DNA from 2 places in the Pseudoalteromonas sp. 5Ae-yellow genome. Region 2 is predicted to be linked to the other one. Evidence: predicted binding sites of a transcription regulator. Region 2 holds the regulator's gene; the other holds the start of a gene.
The links. The regulator NrdR, encoded in region 2, represses ribonucleotide reductase genes. The targets are predictions, from matches to a motif close to AAACACNANATNTNGTGTTT.

Region 1: the regulator NrdR is predicted to act here: its motif matches at 6,042-6,061, upstream of nrdA (class 1a ribonucleoside-diphosphate reductase subunit alpha).

The regions. Positions count from the first base shown of each region.
Region 1 covers NZ_JACGWD010000026.1:9,958-18,692, forward strand. The annotation lists gene pbpC (penicillin-binding protein 1C) at 1-2,092, shown strand, start outside; gene yfaE (class I ribonucleotide reductase maintenance protein YfaE) at 2,172-2,444, opposite strand; gene nrdB (class Ia ribonucleoside-diphosphate reductase subunit beta) at 2,444-3,574, opposite strand; gene nrdA (class 1a ribonucleoside-diphosphate reductase subunit alpha) at 3,640-5,922, opposite strand; gene H4J63_RS09025 (HAD family hydrolase) at 6,331-7,011, opposite strand; gene ubiG (bifunctional 2-polyprenyl-6-hydroxyphenol methylase/3-demethylubiquinol 3-O-methyltransferase UbiG) at 7,011-7,721, opposite strand; gene gyrA (DNA topoisomerase (ATP-hydrolyzing) subunit A) at 7,898-8,735, shown strand, end outside.
Region 2 covers NZ_JACGWD010000044.1:14,929-23,663, forward strand. The annotation lists gene thrA (bifunctional aspartate kinase/homoserine dehydrogenase I) at 1-1,739, shown strand, start outside; gene thrB (homoserine kinase) at 1,749-2,684, shown strand; gene thrC (threonine synthase) at 2,696-3,979, shown strand; gene glyA (serine hydroxymethyltransferase) at 4,249-5,505, shown strand; gene nrdR (transcriptional regulator NrdR) at 5,781-6,230, shown strand; gene ribD (bifunctional diaminohydroxyphosphoribosylaminopyrimidine deaminase/5-amino-6-(5-phosphoribosylamino)uracil reductase RibD) at 6,397-7,530, shown strand; gene H4J63_RS12730 (riboflavin synthase) at 7,547-8,200, shown strand; gene ribBA (bifunctional 3,4-dihydroxy-2-butanone-4-phosphate synthase/GTP cyclohydrolase II) at 8,230-8,735, shown strand, end outside.

The DNA.
Region 1 (8,735 bases), on a different contig from region 2:
TATTGCTTTAATAAATGCGTTTTATACTAGCTATATTAAAAGAAGTCACCGAGTCGGTGCGTCAACAATAACAATGCAAGTAGCCCGGTTGCACTTTGGGATGAACACGCATGTTATTTTTGGAAAAGTAGAACAAATACTTCGAGCGCTACAAATTGAGAGACACTACAGTAAAAACCAAATACTCGAGGCGTATTTTAACTTAGCGCCTTATGGATCAAATATTGAAGGTGTTGGTGCAGCCAGTTTAATTTATTTTAAGAAACCAGCTATTGATCTTAATTTACCTGAGTCATTATTACTTAGCTTAATCCCGCAAAACCCAACCAAACGAAATCCCATTAAAAAATCGGCTAAACTGGTATTGCTAGAAACAAGAAAAAAACTGTTTACTCGTTGGCTTGAAACCCACCCAGACGATAAACATTGGCTAGCAGCTATGCAATTACCGATAAAGGTATATGCCTCTTCAGACTTGCCTTTTGAAGCTCCACATTTTATTGATAATTTACAAAGCGAGTACCCGCACCTAAAGCCTGGAGAATATAAAACGTCGATAGACCTTAATTTACAAAACTTACTTCAGCGCCATGCAAGAAATTACATTAATCGCAGGCATAGAGACGGGCTTAGTAATACGTCTGCTATTTTACTAAATTATAAAACTATGGAAGTAGTTGCTGAATTAGGCTCTGTGGATTTTTTTAATAATGACATTAGCGGTCAAGTAAATGGTGTAAGAGCTAAACGTTCACCAGGTTCAACCCTTAAACCATTTATTTATGCGCTTGCTATAGACGAAGGGTTAATTCATCCATTAACGCTTGTAAAAGATGCCCCCAAACGCTTTGGAGGATATACACCAGAGAATTACGATCAGCAGTTTTTAGGGCCTATATCGGCTACTGAATCGCTAGTGCTGAGCCGTAATGTGCCTGCTGTTAATTTGATGTATCGCTTACAAAAAGTTGGGCTATACGATTTACTCGTTGCAGCCGATATTAAAAAGCTTCAGCCCAAAGAGTTTTATGGTTTAGCGCTTGCGCTGGGCGGCAGTGAAGTAACGATGCTAGAGCTCGTTAAGTTATACGCCATGTTAGCTAATTTAGGGGTGTATAAGGATGAAGTTATATTAAAAAAAGACGCCACTGTTATTAACCAAAACAACCCAAATAATCAAAACAATCATATCAAGCAACTCATCAGCCCAGAGGCAGCCTACCTGACTTTACAAATGCTAAGTGAAAATAGTGCAGTTGATGAAATCTCATTTCAAAAAGAAAGAAGACAATCATACCCTGTATATTGGAAAACAGGTACTTCATTTGCTTTTCGCGATGCATGGTCAGTAGGTATTGTTGGTCCGTATGTTTTAGCTACATGGGTGGGTAATTTCTCAGGAGAAGGGCACCCATCTTTTATTGGGCGACAAGCAGCCGCGCCTTTATTTTTTGAAATAATACGTTCATTAGATAGTTACGGCTTAATCAAAGGCAATATAAAACCAGGTGGTTTAAATATTACAGAAGTAGATATTTGTTCAACAACAGGTGATTTACCTAATGTGCATTGCCCTAAAACAGAAAAAGGACTTTTTATTCCAGGTAAGTCGCCAATTAAAGTGTCCGATGTACATCGTGAAATTTATATTGATAAAGTATCGGGATTACGTGCTTGTCAGTATGTTGAATCTACAACTACAAAGGCAGTTTATGAATTTTGGCCATCTGACTTAGTCAGATTATTTAAACAAGCAGGCATTGTTAAACGCCAGCCTCCACCTTATTTAGATTCATGCTTAATTAATGACACGAGTACACGAGGCTCAGCACCGAGTATTACATCCCCGAGTAATTTAATTAGCTACACGATAAGAGCCAGTAAATTGAAAAAAGAAGGCCTGCCTTTTAGCGCAATCACAGATACAGATTCACGTATTTTATATTGGTTTGTAGATAACAGCTTTGTTGGTAAAGTAGAGCGAGATACGCCTTTTTTCTGGCACCCGCAAGTAGGCGAATTTGACGTAAGAGTGGTTGATAATTTAGGGCGTAGCGCATCAGTTTCAATGCGTGTAAAGCTCGTTCAGTGATACGTAAATAAGCTAAAGAGCTAGTTATCGGGTATTAAACAATTAGATTGGCGTTTATAAACTGTATTTAGCGTTTAGACTACTTTAAATTAATACTTACATTGCCATTGGGTTTACAGCAGCACAGGAGTATTTCGCCTTCGCGCACAAATGCAAGGGGCTCTTCGTTATATTCAACACTACCTGACACTAACGTTGCTCTACAGGCGCCGCAGTAACCTTCGCGGCATTGGAATGCAACGTCTATTTTCATGGATTCTAAGCACTGTAGAAGAGAAGGGCAGCCAGCGGTAAATTCTATACACTGGCTGTTTTCTGCAAGCGTTATGCTTGCAGTAGACTTGTCACTCATTATAAATCAAAATCACCAAATTCTGATGCATCAACTTGAGAGTCTATTTGACCAACAAGGTATGAGCTAATTTCTGCTTCTTGAGGCGCTACTTGCACGTTATCAGACACTAACCACGAGTTTATCCATGGGATAGGGTTACTGTTATTTTCAAACTGTGCTGGCAAGCCAATGGCAGTCATACGTGCATTGGTAATGTATTCAACGTACTGACATAAAATATGCTTATTTAAGCCAATCATTGAACCATCTTTAAATAAGTATTCGGCCCACTCTTTTTCTTGCTCTGCTGCGTCAACAAACATTTTAATAGCTTCATCGCGGCACTGGGCAGCAACAATCGCCATTTCTGGGTCGTCTTTACCGTCTTGCATAATGTTTAAAATATGCTGAGTACCCGAAAGGTGAAGTGCTTCATCGCGTGCAATTAGCTTGATGATTTTAGCGTTACCTTCCATTAGCTCGCGCTCAGCAAAAGCAAACGAACATGCAAAGCTTACGTAAAAGCGAATCGCTTCAAGAATATTTACCGACATCATTGCAAGGTAAAGTTTCTTTTTAAGCTCAAATAAATTAATGATAACTGTTTTACCGTTAATCTCGTGTTTGCCTTCACCGTATAAGTTGTAAAGCGAAACAGAGTTAATTAAGTCATCGTAGTATTTAGTTACGGCATCAGCACGTTCGCTAATTTTATCGTTGCTAACTATGTCATCAAAAATAAGTTCAGGGGCTTGTGTTACGTTACGGATAATATGCGTGTATGAGCGGCTATGAATTGTTTCACTGAACGCCCAAGTTTCTATCCATGTTTCAAGCTCTGGTAGTGATACAATTGGAAGTAGAGCCACGTTTGGCGAACGACCTTGTACACTATCAAGTAGTGTTTGGTATTTTAAGTTGCTTAAAAATATATGCTTTTCGTGATCTGGTAATGCTTGAAAGTCTAAACGGTCTTTACTTACATCTACTTCCTCAGGACGCCAAAAGAAAGACAGTTGCTTTTCAATTAACTTTTCAAAAATTGGGTATTTTTGTTGGTCGTAACGAGATACGTTTACAGTTTGGCCAAAAAACATTGGCTCTTGCATTTGGTTATTATGGTTTCGGCTAAAAGTAGTATAAGACATGTTTATCACTCAAAAAACTATCAGAAAAAGCGGGCTAAATGCCCGCTTAAAATAAAAATCAGCAGTTAAATTTTACACGCGCCGCCTTCACAATCATCATCTTCCACTTCTGGAGTATCTTCTTGTGAATCTGAGGCGCCATCACGAGTATTGTGGTAATACAAGGTTTTAACACCTAGTTTGTACGCGCTTAGTAAGTCTTTTAATAAGACTTGCATAGGTACTTTACCGCCTTCGAACTTGTTTGGATCATAATTTGTATTTGCAGAAATTGTTTGGTCAACAAATTTTTGCATTATACCAACAAGCTGCAAGTAACCATCGTTTGATGGAATGTCCCATAGTAACTCGTACTGATCTTTTAAACGCTCATACTCAGGAACAACTTGTTTTAAAATACCGTCTTTACTTGCTTTAACGCTAATATGTCCACGTGGTGGCTCAATACCGTTAGTTGCATTAGAGATTTGCGACGATGTTTCTGATGGCATTAATGCACTTAGTGTTGAGTTACGCATACCGTGCTCTTTAATATTTGCACGTAGTGTATCCCAGTCAAGATGAAGTGGCTCATCACAAATTTTATCTAAATCACGTTTGTACGTATCTGTTGGCATAATGCCTTGTGAATACGTTGTTTCGTTAAACTTAGGACATGCGCCACGCTCTTTAGCAAGCTCGTTTGATGCTTTCATTAAGTAGTATTGAATAGCTTCAAAGGTTTTATGTGTTAATGCATTTGCGCTACCATCTGAATAACGCTTACCGTTTTTAGCTAGGTAGTAAGCGTAGTTAATTACGCCTATTCCTAGTGTACGACGACCCATAGTTGCATTTTTAGCCGCCGGTACAGGGTAGTCTTGGAAATCTAGTAAGTTATCAAGTGCGCGTACTGCAAGTTCAGCTAGCTCTTCAAGCTCATCAAGTGACTCTATTGCACCTAAGTTAAACGCAGAAAGTGTACAAAGCGCAATTTCGCCTTCTTCGTCATTTACGTTGTTAAGTGGCTTAGTTGGCAATGCAATTTCTAAACATAAGTTAGATTGGCGAATTGGCGCAACTTTAGAAATAAATGGGCTGTGTGTATTACAGTGATCCACATTTTGTAAATAAATACGACCTGTACTTGCACGTTCTTGCGCAAACATAGAGAAAAGCTCAATGGCTTTAATACGTTTTTTACGAATAGACTCGTCTTGTTCGTATTTTACGTAAAGTGCGTCAAACTCAGCTTGGTCTTCAAAAAATGCATCGTAAAGGCCAGGCACATCTGATGGGCTAAATAATGTAATGTAGTCATCTTTAATTAAACGAGAGTACATTAGTTTATTAAACTGTACGCCGTAATCAAGGTGACGAACGCGGTTGTCGTCTACACCACGGTTATTTTTAAGTACAAGTAGGTTCTCTACTTCTAAATGCCAAAGCGGGTAGAACAATGTTGCAGCGCCGCCACGTACACCACCTTGCGAACAACTTTTAACAGCTGTTTGAAAGTGCTTATAAAAAGGAATACAACCTGTGTGGTACGCTTCGCCGTTACGAATATGGCTACCTAGCGCACGAATACGACCAGCATTAATACCAATACCTGCGCGTTGTGAAACGTATTTAACAATAGCAGATGATGTAGCGTTAATTGAATCAAGGCTATCGCCACATTCAATTAATACACACGAGCTAAACTGGCGAGTAGGCGTACGTACACCTGACATAATTGGCGTTGGTAGAGATATTTTAAATAACGATACTGCGTCGTAAAAGCGCTTAATGTAAGAAACGCGTGTTTCACTTGGGTAGTCAGAGAATAAGCTCGCTGCTACTAAAATATATAAAAACTGTGCACTTTCGTAGATTTCACCCGATACACGGTTTTGAACGAGATACTTACCTTCAAGCTGTTTTACAGCCGCGTAGCTAAAGTTAAGATCGCGAGAATGATCAAGGTATGCATCAAGCTCATCTAATTCTTGCTCTGTGTAATCTACTAATAAGTGAGCATCGTAGCGTTTATCGCCAACCATTTTTGTTACGTGGTCAAATAAACGTGGTGGTTCAAATTGACCATACGCTTTTTTACGTAAATGGAATACAGCTAAACGTGCAGCTAAGTATTGATAATCAGGCGATTCTTTTGAAATCTGATCCGCTGCTGCTTTAATGATGGTTTCGTGGATGTCTTTGGTACGAATACCGTCGTAAAACTGAATATGCGATTTTAATTCAACTTGCGAAACCGAAACGTTGTTTAAACCTTCGGCGGCCCATTCAATAACGCGATGGATCTTATCCAGATCAAGTGGCTCTTTGCGCCCGTCACGTTTGCTTACAGATAACTGTTGGTTCATTTGCCTGTATTCCTTGGGAATTATGTATTTTGACCAATGCTTTATACCTCGCCGAAGCAAGGTACATACTCATTTATTATAGGTTTCACCATATTGGCGAATTTAATTGAATAACATTTGGCCACAATATCTGGTGTTGTTCAATTTAGAGATCACAAGATAGTGTGGTCTGAGTTGTTTTGCAAGGGACATAATTGCCCCTATTTGTGGATAACTTTGGGATAACGCATTTGTGTTAGTAGACACTCACCTTCGAACAATCATTTAAGTTGAAATATGCAAAAATCAACTAATGATCTGCTAAATTTACGCATTTTAAAAATAAATTTTGACTGCTTTTTTTATCAGCAAGCTTTGTGTGAAAACTAACACAATCACAATATATAGTGTTTAATAATTAACATGACACTATATATGGTTAAAACCGTCAATTGGACTTAGCCAGTTAAAATTGGCTTCCCAAGCTATCGCTTCATCTTTACTTGGGATGTAACCCCAAAGAGCCGTTGCGGTATGCATACCTGCGGCTTTGCCTGCTTGTATGTCGCGCTGTGCATCACCAATGTACAAACAGCGCTTTGGTTCTACTTGCATGAGCTTTGCACAATGCAGCAGTGGTAAAGGTGATGGCTTAGCTTCAGTTAAGGTGTCGCCACTTATTACTACACTGGCATTTTTCAATGCGGGAATAGCTGCCACTAAAGGATCGGTTAAAAAGCCAGGCTTGTTAGTCATGATCCCCCACTTGATCTTTTTCTGATCAAGGGCGATAAGTAACGATTCAACTCCGCTGAAGCAATGCGTGTGTTTTGCTATGTTTGCAGCGTACTCGTTAACTAATTGCTTTATAAGCTCGCTTTGGTGTTGTTTGTCCCATAACTCTTTAAAACCAGCCTCTAATAATGCGCCTGCGCCGTTAGATGCCGCAGGACGGTATACATCACTACTAACTGGTTCTATTTCATTGCTAATAAGGACTGCGTTTAAAGCGGCACCTAAATCATCAGCGGTGTCGAGTAGGGTGCCGTCTAAATCAAATAAAAATGCATCGTACTCAATAATGGATAAGGGGGCTTGAGAATTAGCCATTAAGCTAACTTCTCAAAATAAAGTATGTAATTTACGCTAACGTCACTATTGAGCGTATATTGCTTTGATAGTGGGTTATAAGAAAGCCCTGTACTTGCACGGACTTTTAAACCGGCTTGCTCTGCCCATGAAATAAGCTGTGCAGGTTTTATAAACTTTTTATGGTCGTGTGTACCTTCAGGTACCATTTTTAAAAGTTTTTCAGCGCCAACAATCGCGTATAAATATGCTTTAGGTGTTTTGTTAAGGGTTGAAAAAAACACATCCGCGCCTGGTTTGGCAAGTGCGGCTACAGCATGAATGATAGATGCTGGGTCGGGAACGTGTTCAAGCATTTCCATACACGTTATTACATCAAAGCGCTCAGGGTACTGTGTTGCAAACTCTTCTGCAGGCACTTTTATATAATCTACATTTACGCCAGTTTCTAAACTGTGCAACTTAGCAACAGTTAAAGGCTCTTGCCCCATGTCGATGCCAGTTACTTTTGCGCCCATGCGCGCCATGCTTTGGCTTAAAATACCGCCACCACAGCCAACGTCGAGTGTTTCTTTATCGAATAGGCCTTGCGTTTTATTTGCTATAAAGTCTAAACGTAACGGGTTAATTTCGTGAAGAGGTTTGAATTCTCCGTCTAGGTCCCACCAACGCTCAGCGATGGCTTCAAATTTTGCTATTTCTGCGTGATCTACATTTTGATGTTCGGTCATAAAATACTTCCTCGTCAATCTGAGGCCATTATATAGGGCTAAATTGATAAATCGCAAAGTTTTGCGCCTGTAAATTAAAATTAATTGTGATAGCATGGCTGTTAGAAATAATAACAATACTCTTAATACCCAATACCGGGTTGTTGAGAGCTGATACTGAAGGAATGTGATATCAAATGACTGATCTCGCCAATGAAATTCTGCCAGTCAATATTGAAGACGAGTTAAAAAACTCCTATTTAGATTACGCAATGAGCGTAATAGTAGGACGTGCATTACCAGACGTACGTGACGGCTTAAAACCTGTTCATCGCCGCGTTTTGTTTGCAATGAACGAGCTTAGTAATGACTGGAACAAGCCTTACAAAAAATCGGCCCGTGTGGTCGGTGACGTAATCGGTAAATACCATCCACACGGCGACAGTGCAGTTTATGACACGATAGTTCGTATGGCTCAGCCATTCTCACTACGTTACATGCTTGTAGATGGCCAAGGTAACTTCGGTTCGGTTGATGGTGATTCAGCAGCGGCAATGCGTTATACAGAAGTACGTATGGCAAAAATGTCGCATGAGTTATTAGCCGATCTTGAAAAAGAAACGGTTGATTTCGTTCCTAACTACGACGGCACTGAGTTCATCCCTGACGTGTTACCTACGAAAGTCCCTAATTTATTAGTGAATGGTTCGTCGGGTATTGCAGTAGGTATGGCTACAAATATACCACCACATAACTTAACTGAAGTTGTGAACGGTTGTTTGGCACTTATTCAAAATCCTGATTTAACTATTTTAGAGTTAATGGATTATATCCCTGGTCCTGATTTCCCAACGGCTGCAATTATCAACGGTAAAAAAGGCATTGAACAAGCCTATTTAACTGGCCGTGGTAAAGTGTACATGCGTGCACGCGCCGACGTCGAAACCGATGAAAAAACAGGCCGTGAAACAATCATCGTTCACGAAATTCCTTATCAAGTTAATAAAGCCCGTTTAATTGAAAAAATTGCTGAGC
Region 2 (8,735 bases):
ATCCTCGTTATATTAAAAAAGCCACTAAAGTAGATTTTTTATCTTATAAAGAAGCGATGGAGCTTTCTTACTTTGGTGCAAAAGTACTTCATCCAAAAACAATTTTACCGTGTGCTAAAGCAGGCGTGCCATGTGAAATTAAAAATACGCATAACCCAGACGCACAAGGCTCATTAATTGGTAACGATTATTCATCTGATGAGCCCGTAAAAGCGCTTTCTAGCTTACAAGACCTTGCAATGTTAACTGTTTCAGGCCCAGGCATGAAAGGTAAAGTAGGCATGGCGTCTAAGGTATTTAACGCGCTTGCTCACGATAACGTATCAATTGTATTGATCACGCAATCATCATGTGAATTTAGTATTAGTTTTTGTGTGCACGAAACAGACCTAGCACTTGCACTCGATGCGCTACAAACTGCATTTGAGCTTGAATTACAAGCAGGGCTTATTGAGCCTGTACAAGTACAACGTAATTTAGCCATTGTTACTTTAGTGGGCGACAACATGCGCGCACACCGAGGCTTAGCGGCTAAGTTTTTTGCATCGCTTGCACAAGCGCAAGTAAATATTGTGGCAATTGCACAGGATTCTACAGAAAGTGCTATTTCTGCGGTAATTGATGGTGAGTTATGTAATGACGCTGTAAAAATATGCCATGAAAACTTTTTCACGCATGTGCCGTCAATTGATGTGTTTTTACTAGGTTGTGGCTTAGTAGGGCAAGAGCTTATTAATCAGCTTGAACGTCAGCAAGCTTGGCTTGAAAAGCGTAATATTAAACTTAACTTGTATGGTGTTGCTAACTCTCGTCAATTACACCTTGATAACGAAGGCATCGCTTTTAGTGATTGGCAGCAAAAATTGGCCTCATCTGAGCAAGCATTTGATTTAAAGTTAGTAGAGCAATTTGTTAAGCAAAACCACTTAGTGAATCCGGTATTAGTAGATTGTACATCTTCAGATGCACTTGCTGCGCAGTATGTAGACTTTTTAAATGCAGGTTTCCATGTAGTTGCTGCCAATAAAAAAGCGACAACAAGCTCATACACGTATTACCAAGATTTAATTGCAGCAACACAAAAGAATAATCGTAAATTTTTATACGAAACAAATGTTGGTGCAGGCTTACCAGTTATCGACAACTTACAGTCATTATTTGGAGCTGGTGATGAGTTACTAGAGTTTAGCGGTATTTTATCAGGCTCACTTTCGTATATGTTTGGCGCACTTCAAGATGGTTTATCACTTTCTGAAGCCACAATTAAAGCTAAAGAAAGTGGCTTTACAGAACCAGATCCTCGTGATGATTTATCGGGTACCGATGTAGCACGTAAGTTACTGATCATTGCTCGCGAAGCCGGTATGAAGTTGGAGCTAAGCGATATTGAAGTTGAGTCAGTATTACCACAAGGTTTTGCACAAGGTGATAGCGTTGATGAGTTTATGGCAAAACTACCAAGCCTAGATGCTGATTTTAATGACCGCATTCAAAGCGCTGCGAGCGAAGGTAAGGTACTTCGTTATGTAGGTACAATTAAAGAAGGTCACTGTAAAGTAGGTATTGAGGCTGTTGATGAAAAACATGCGCTTAATGTAATTCGCGATGGCGAAAACGCGCTTGCTATTTTAAGTCAATACTACCAGCCACGTCCGTTTGTTATTCGTGGTTATGGTGCAGGGTCTGAAGTAACAGCAGCGGGTGTATTTGCTGATATTTTAAAAACACTATCGCGCTAGGAGCTCGTTATGATTGAAGTATATGCTCCGGCGTCTATTGGTAATTTTGCAGTAGGTTTTGATGCACTTGGCGCAGCGCTTGCGCCAATTGATGGTAGTTTATTAGGTGATGTAGCCGTTGTAAGTGCAGCACCAAGTGACGAATTTATTTGTACTGGCGACTACGCTCACAAGTTACCAAGTGATGCGAATGAAAACTTAGCGTACCAGTGTTTAGTACATTTTAGAGCGCATGTTGCGCCTGATATGCCAAGCGTAAAGCTCGAGCTTAAAAAGAATTTACCAATTGGATCTGGACTTGGTTCTAGTGCATGCTCGGTCGTGGCTACCTTTGCTGCCCTTGATAAGTTTGCACAAACTAACTTAAGTCAGGTTGAGCTTATTGAGCTTATGGCTGACTTTGAAGCTGTAGTGAGCGGTGGTCGTCATTACGACAACATCACGCCATGCTATTTAGGTGGTTTGCAATTAACAGGTGATTTAATCCCTGATAAATCGATTGCACTGCCTGTTGATGAAAATTGGTACTACGTTGCTGCGTTCCCTGGTTTTTCACTCAACACTGCAAAAGCGCGCTCGGTTTTACCAAAAGAGTTGAGCATGCATGCAAGTGTTGAGTTTGCACAGCGTTTATCGGCATTTAGTAGCTTACTGTTGACTAATCGTTTTGACGATGCACTTAGCATAATGAAAGATGAAATAGCAGAACCTTACCGCGCACCGCTTATTAAAGGTTTTAGTGAAGCCAAAGCAAGCTTACCAGCGTTGGGCGCTGAAATAGTGAGTATTTCGGGCGCAGGACCTACCTTGTTTAGTGTATGTAAAACACTTGAAGCTGCAAAGCAATGCGCGCAGTGGTTAGAGGCAAATTACATTAACGAGCAAGGCTTTTGCCACATTTGTAAATTAGATAACGACGGCACGCGTCAATTAACAGTTTTATAGGATAGGTAGTCATGCAATTACATAATTTAAAAGATAGCTCACAAAAAGTGTCGTTCGTTGAAGCCGTAAAAACAGGTTTGGGTCGTAATCAAGGTGTGTTTTTCCCTGAATCCCTTGCCCCACTGTCCGATGTTGATGCATTGCTTGATATGGACTTTGTTACACGCAGTGGCAAAATATTATCTCACCTAATTGGTGATGAGCTGCCAAGCGACACTGTGGCACAAATGGTTAAAAATGCATTTAACTTTCCAGTTAAGCTGGTAGAAGTTGAAGAGAATACATACTGCTTAGAGTTGTTTCATGGTCCTACGCTTGCGTTTAAAGACTTTGGTGGTCGCTTTATGGCTGAGTGTTTAGCGCAATTTAATAAAGATGAAAAAGTAACTATTTTAACCGCAACATCGGGCGATACTGGTGCAGCCGTTGCACATGCTTTTTATAACAAGCCGAATATCGATGTTGTCATCTTATATCCTAAAGGCAAAATTTCACTTGCTCAGCAAAAGCTATTTACTACGTTAGGTAACAATATTCATTGTTACGCAGTTGATGGCAGTTTTGATGATTGCCAAGAGTTGGTTAAAAATGCCTTTTTAGATGAAGAAGTTAAATCAATACTTGGGCTTAATTCTGCTAATTCAATTAATATTAGCCGTTTAGTTGCTCAGGTTTGTTACTACTTTGAGGCCATTGCACAACTACCAAAAGAAAAACGCGCAACAGCGCATATATCAGTGCCAAGTGGCAACTTTGGTAATGTATGTGCTGCAATGATTGGTGCGGTTATTGGCTTACCTGTAGGTAAATTAAGTGCAACAACCAACCAAAATGATACTGTGCCGCGCTTTATGCTTGATAGAACCTGGACGCCAAACGCAACACTTGAGTCGCTTTCAAATGCAATGGATGTAAGTAAGCCAAACAACTGGCCGCGTGTGCAAACAATGTTAGATAATAACTGGTTTAGCTACGATAACTTTTATTCAACTAGCGTAAACGAGGAAGACACGCAATTGGTGATGAAAAAAATTCAACAAACGGGTTATGTTGCAGAGCCCCACACTGCTATTGCGTACCAAGGTCTTGTTGAAAATCGAGCGCCTGGTGCTGCGGGTATCTTTTTAGCAACCGCTCATCCTGCTAAGTTTAAAGAAAGCGTAGAGGGTATTTTAAATATTGAATTAGGTATGCCAAAACCACTTAGCGACGCACTAGCAAAACCATGCCTAGCAAGCGATATAAAGGCCGATTACGACGCATTACGTACAGAAATACTTGCTAAACTTGGCTAAGTTAATTAATTCAAAAAGGCGGTTAAGCCGCCTTTTTTTATAACTTTAGGCTATTAAATCTAGTGAATTGCATTTACTAATTAAATGTAGGAAATAGCATTCATTTAAAATCATTATGGTTTTATAAGAAAATATCATCTTAAAAAGTCTGTGAAATAGTTTCAATCCCTGTTTAAATATCCTCAACTTAAGAGCGTAGGCAAAGAGTCGTTTAAAGCGTACAATAAAGCCTCTAAAAAACACCATACACGTTGCCCTAGGAGACCCCAATGTTAGAACGTAGCATGAATATTTCGGATTTTGATCCAGAGTTATTTGACGCGATAAACAAAGAAACTGCTCGCCAAGAAGAGCACATTGAACTAATCGCTTCAGAAAACTACTGTAGCCCACGCGTACTAGAAGCGCAGGGTTCACAGCTTACAAATAAATACGCAGAAGGTTACCCTGGCAAACGTTATTATGGCGGTTGTGAGCACGTTGATGTTGTTGAGCAATTAGCAATTGACCGTGCTAACGAGTTATTTGGTTCTGACTACGCAAACGTACAACCACATGCTGGTTCGCAAGCTAATGCTGCTGTTTTTCTAGCGCTATTAGAAGCAGGCGACACTGTACTTGGTATGAGCTTAGCTCATGGTGGTCACTTAACTCACGGATCACACGTAAGCTTCTCTGGTAAGCTTTACAATGCAATTCAATACGGACTAGATGAAACAACGGGCGAAATTGATTACGCACAGGTTGAAGCACTAGCACTTGAGCATAAACCAAAAATGATTATTGGTGGTTTCTCAGCGTACTCAGGTATTGTTGATTGGGCTAAATTCCGTGAAATTGCTGACAAAGTAGGTGCTTACCTGTTTGTTGATATGGCTCACGTTGCAGGTTTAATTGCGGCAGGCGTTTACCCAAGCCCAGTTCCTCATGCACATGTTGTAACTACAACTACGCATAAAACACTTGCTGGTCCTCGTGGTGGTTTAATTATCTCTGCATGTGGCGACGAAGCAATCTATAAAAAGCTTAACAGCGCAGTTTTCCCTGGTGGCCAAGGTGGTCCTTTATGTCATGTTATTGCAGCAAAAGCCGTGGCATTTAAAGAAGCGCTTCAACCAGAATTTAAAGTATACCAAACACAAGTTGTTAAAAACGCAAAAGCAATGGTTGCTGTAATGCAAGAGCGCGGCTACAAAATCGTATCTGACAAAACTGAAAACCACTTATTCCTACTCGATTTAATCGATAAAGATATCACTGGTAAAGATGCAGATGCAGCCCTTGGTAACGCTAACATCACAGTTAACAAAAACTCAGTGCCAAACGATCCACGTTCTCCGTTTGTAACATCTGGTTTGCGTATTGGTTCTCCTGCAATCACTCGTCGTGGTTTCAAAGAAGAAGAATCAAAAGAGCTTGCTGGCTGGATTTGTGACGTACTAGATAACATCACTGATGAATCTGTACAGGCGCAAGTTAAAGAAAAAGTAAAAGCAATTTGTGCAAAATTACCTGTTTACGCTTAATTGCATAAGCAACAGTAATTAACAGCACAACAGTTAGGGAGCTGTTTATCTTTTGAGATTAAATTTGCGCTGTTTTTGAAGTGGCTCTAAAAGTAGTTTTTGCTTTGTGGCTGGGTTTTGACTCAGTTTATTCGATTATAAATCGCACAGTGCAATTAAATTGGCTCTAGATAAAACAAATTTAAATCCTGAAAGAGCAACAGACCTTAATTTTTGCTAAGATAAAAGACCGCTATTTCGCGGTCTTTTTTGTTTTAAAACGGAAGTACCGAGCTATGCATTGTCCATTTTGTACCGCAAAAGATACTAAAGTTATTGACTCACGCCTTGTTGGTGGTGGCCATCAAGTTCGCAGGCGCCGTGAGTGCAACGACTGCCATGAGCGCTTTACTACATTTGAAGGCGCTGAACTGGTTATGCCTCGTGTTATTAAACAAGACGGCAGCCGCGAACCATTTAACGAAGATAAATTATTAAATGGCTTAAATCGCGCACTCGAAAAACGCCCAGTGAGCACAGAGCAAGTAGACGAAGTAGTGAATATAATAAAATCGCAGTTGCGTGCTACAGGCGAGCGAGAAATTTCAAGCCATTTGGTTGGTGAATGCATTATGGAAGCCCTCAAAAAGCTCGATAAAGTAGCGTATGTAAGATTTGCCTCTGTTTATCGCTCGTTTGAAGATATACGCGAATTTGGCGAAGAAATTGCCCGCTTAGGGGAGTAATACCAATTTTATTAAAAATATGATCATTCTATCGCATTAAATAGCGCACTCACTGCGTTAAAAATTATTCATATAGAACAACTATATGTCATAATTTTCGCCTTGTTATTGCGCTATTTTCTTAGCGCTATAATGGACCACTTATTTAACGCAATTGGTATAATAAATGCTTAACCAAATTACTTTTACTGAACATGATGAAATGTATATGGCACGCGCCATAGAGCTTGCCAAAAAAGGTCGGTTTACTACCACACCTAACCCTAATGTTGGCTGTGTTTTAGTTAAAAATAATCAAATAATTGGTGAGGGGTTCCATCAATTAGCTGGTCAAGGTCATGCAGAAGTAAATGCACTGGCTGTCGCTGGAAAAAATGCACAAGGTGCAACGGCTTATGTAACGCTTGAACCGTGTAGTCATTATGGCCGTACGCCACCGTGCGCCGAAGGCTTAAAAGCTGCCGGTGTGGTAAAAGTAATTGCTGCTATGGTTGATACAAATCCACAAGTTGCTGGCAAAGGCCTTAAAATACTGAGCGACGCGGGTATTGACGTTGCTTACGGGTTACTCGAATCACAAGCTCGCGCACTTAACGTTGGCTTTTTTAAGCGTATGGAACAAGGCTTACCTTATGTGATTTGCAAAATGGCAGCGAGTATTGATGGTAAAACAGCGCTTAAAAATGGGCAAAGTAAGTGGATCACAAGCCCTGCTGCTCGACAAGACGTACAATTATACCGAGCGAAAAGCTGCGCTATTTTAACCGGTGCCGATACAGTGCTAGTAGACGATGCTAAACTTAATGTGCGACTAAGTGAGCTGCCTTGCACACTGCCTACTGATTTGCCGCTTCGCCAGCCCGTGCGTGTTATAATTGACTCTCAAAACCGTTTAACACCTGACCTTGCTTTATTTGAAATCCAAAGTGATGTAATAATATTTACGACTAAGGTTGATAAATCATTGCAATGGCCGCATTTTGTAAAGCATATTGAAGTCAGTGAAAGTAACGGTAAAGTTGATTTACAAGCCGTTTTAGAAAAACTTGGGCAACTGCAGTTTAATAATGTTTGGCTTGAAGCTGGCGCAACACTTGCTGGTAAAATGACAGAGCTTAATTTAGTTGACGAGTTTGTTTTTTATTTAGCGCCTAAACTAATGGGCCATGATGCAAAAAGTTTAGTTAATTTTCCTGAATTGACGAGTATGCAAAACACCGTTGATTTAACATTTAATGAATGTGCGCGCATTGGTGACGATTTACGTATCACCGCGTCAAAACTCATTAAAATCACTTAATAAAAAGAGTAGTGCTATGTTTACTGGGATAATAGAAGCCACAGGCAAAATTGCTTTATTACAAAAAAAACAAGGCGACTTAGCCATTCGTATCCAAAGTACTGATCTTGATATGACAGACGTAAAGTTAGGTGACAGCATTGCAACTAATGGTGTTTGCTTAACTGTAGTTGATAAACATATTGATGGTTTTAGTGCGGATTTATCTAATGAGACGATTAGTTTGACCGGTTTTGCTCACTATGCTTTAGGACAAACGGTGAATCTTGAAAAAGCCATGCAACCTGTTTCTCGTTTAGGCGGTCATTTAGTGTCTGGCCATGTTGATGGTATCGCAACAATTACAAGTATTACAGCAAACGCCAGAGCAACAGAATATTGGCTTACAACTGACGAAAATTTAATGAAATACATTCCGTACAAAGGTTCGGTATGTATTGATGGTATAAGCCTGACAGTAAACGCTGTAGAGGGCAATAAATTCAAATTAACAATTGTCCCACACACGAGTGAGCAAACCACAATTGCTCATTTTAAAGTAGGTACCCAAGTTAATTTAGAAGTAGATCAAATTGCACGTTATTTAGAGCGCCTTATAAAGGGTGCAGAGCAGCCAACGGGCTCTGATATTTCGATGAGCTTACTCGCTAAAGCGGGTTTTATTAAATAACGAAACTGACAACTTACACGAGCAAATTTATGAATTTACACAGTGCGCAAGAAATCATCGACGATATTAAAGCCGGTAAAATGGTTATTTTAATGGATGATGAAGATAGAGAAAATGAAGGCGATTTAATAATAGCTGCTGAGCATATTAGCGCAGAAGCGATTAATTTCATGGCTACCCATGGCCGTGGTTTAATTTGTTTAACCATGACGCAAGAGCGTTGCGAGCAACTTGATTTACCGTTAATGGTTAAAAACAATGGTGCAGCATTTTCGACTAACTTTACAATGTCGATAGAAGCATCAAAAGGTGTTACAACCGGTATTTCAGCAGCAGATAGAGCGCGTACAGTGCAAGCGGCTATAGCTAAAGGCGCAGTCCCAAGTGATATTGTTCAGCCTGGACATATTTTTCCTATTATGGCGCAACCTGGTGGCGTATTAACTCGCGCAGGACACACTGAAGCTGGCTGTGATTTAGCGCGTTTAGCTGGACTTGAAGCATCATCTGTTATTGTTGAAATACTTAATGCTGA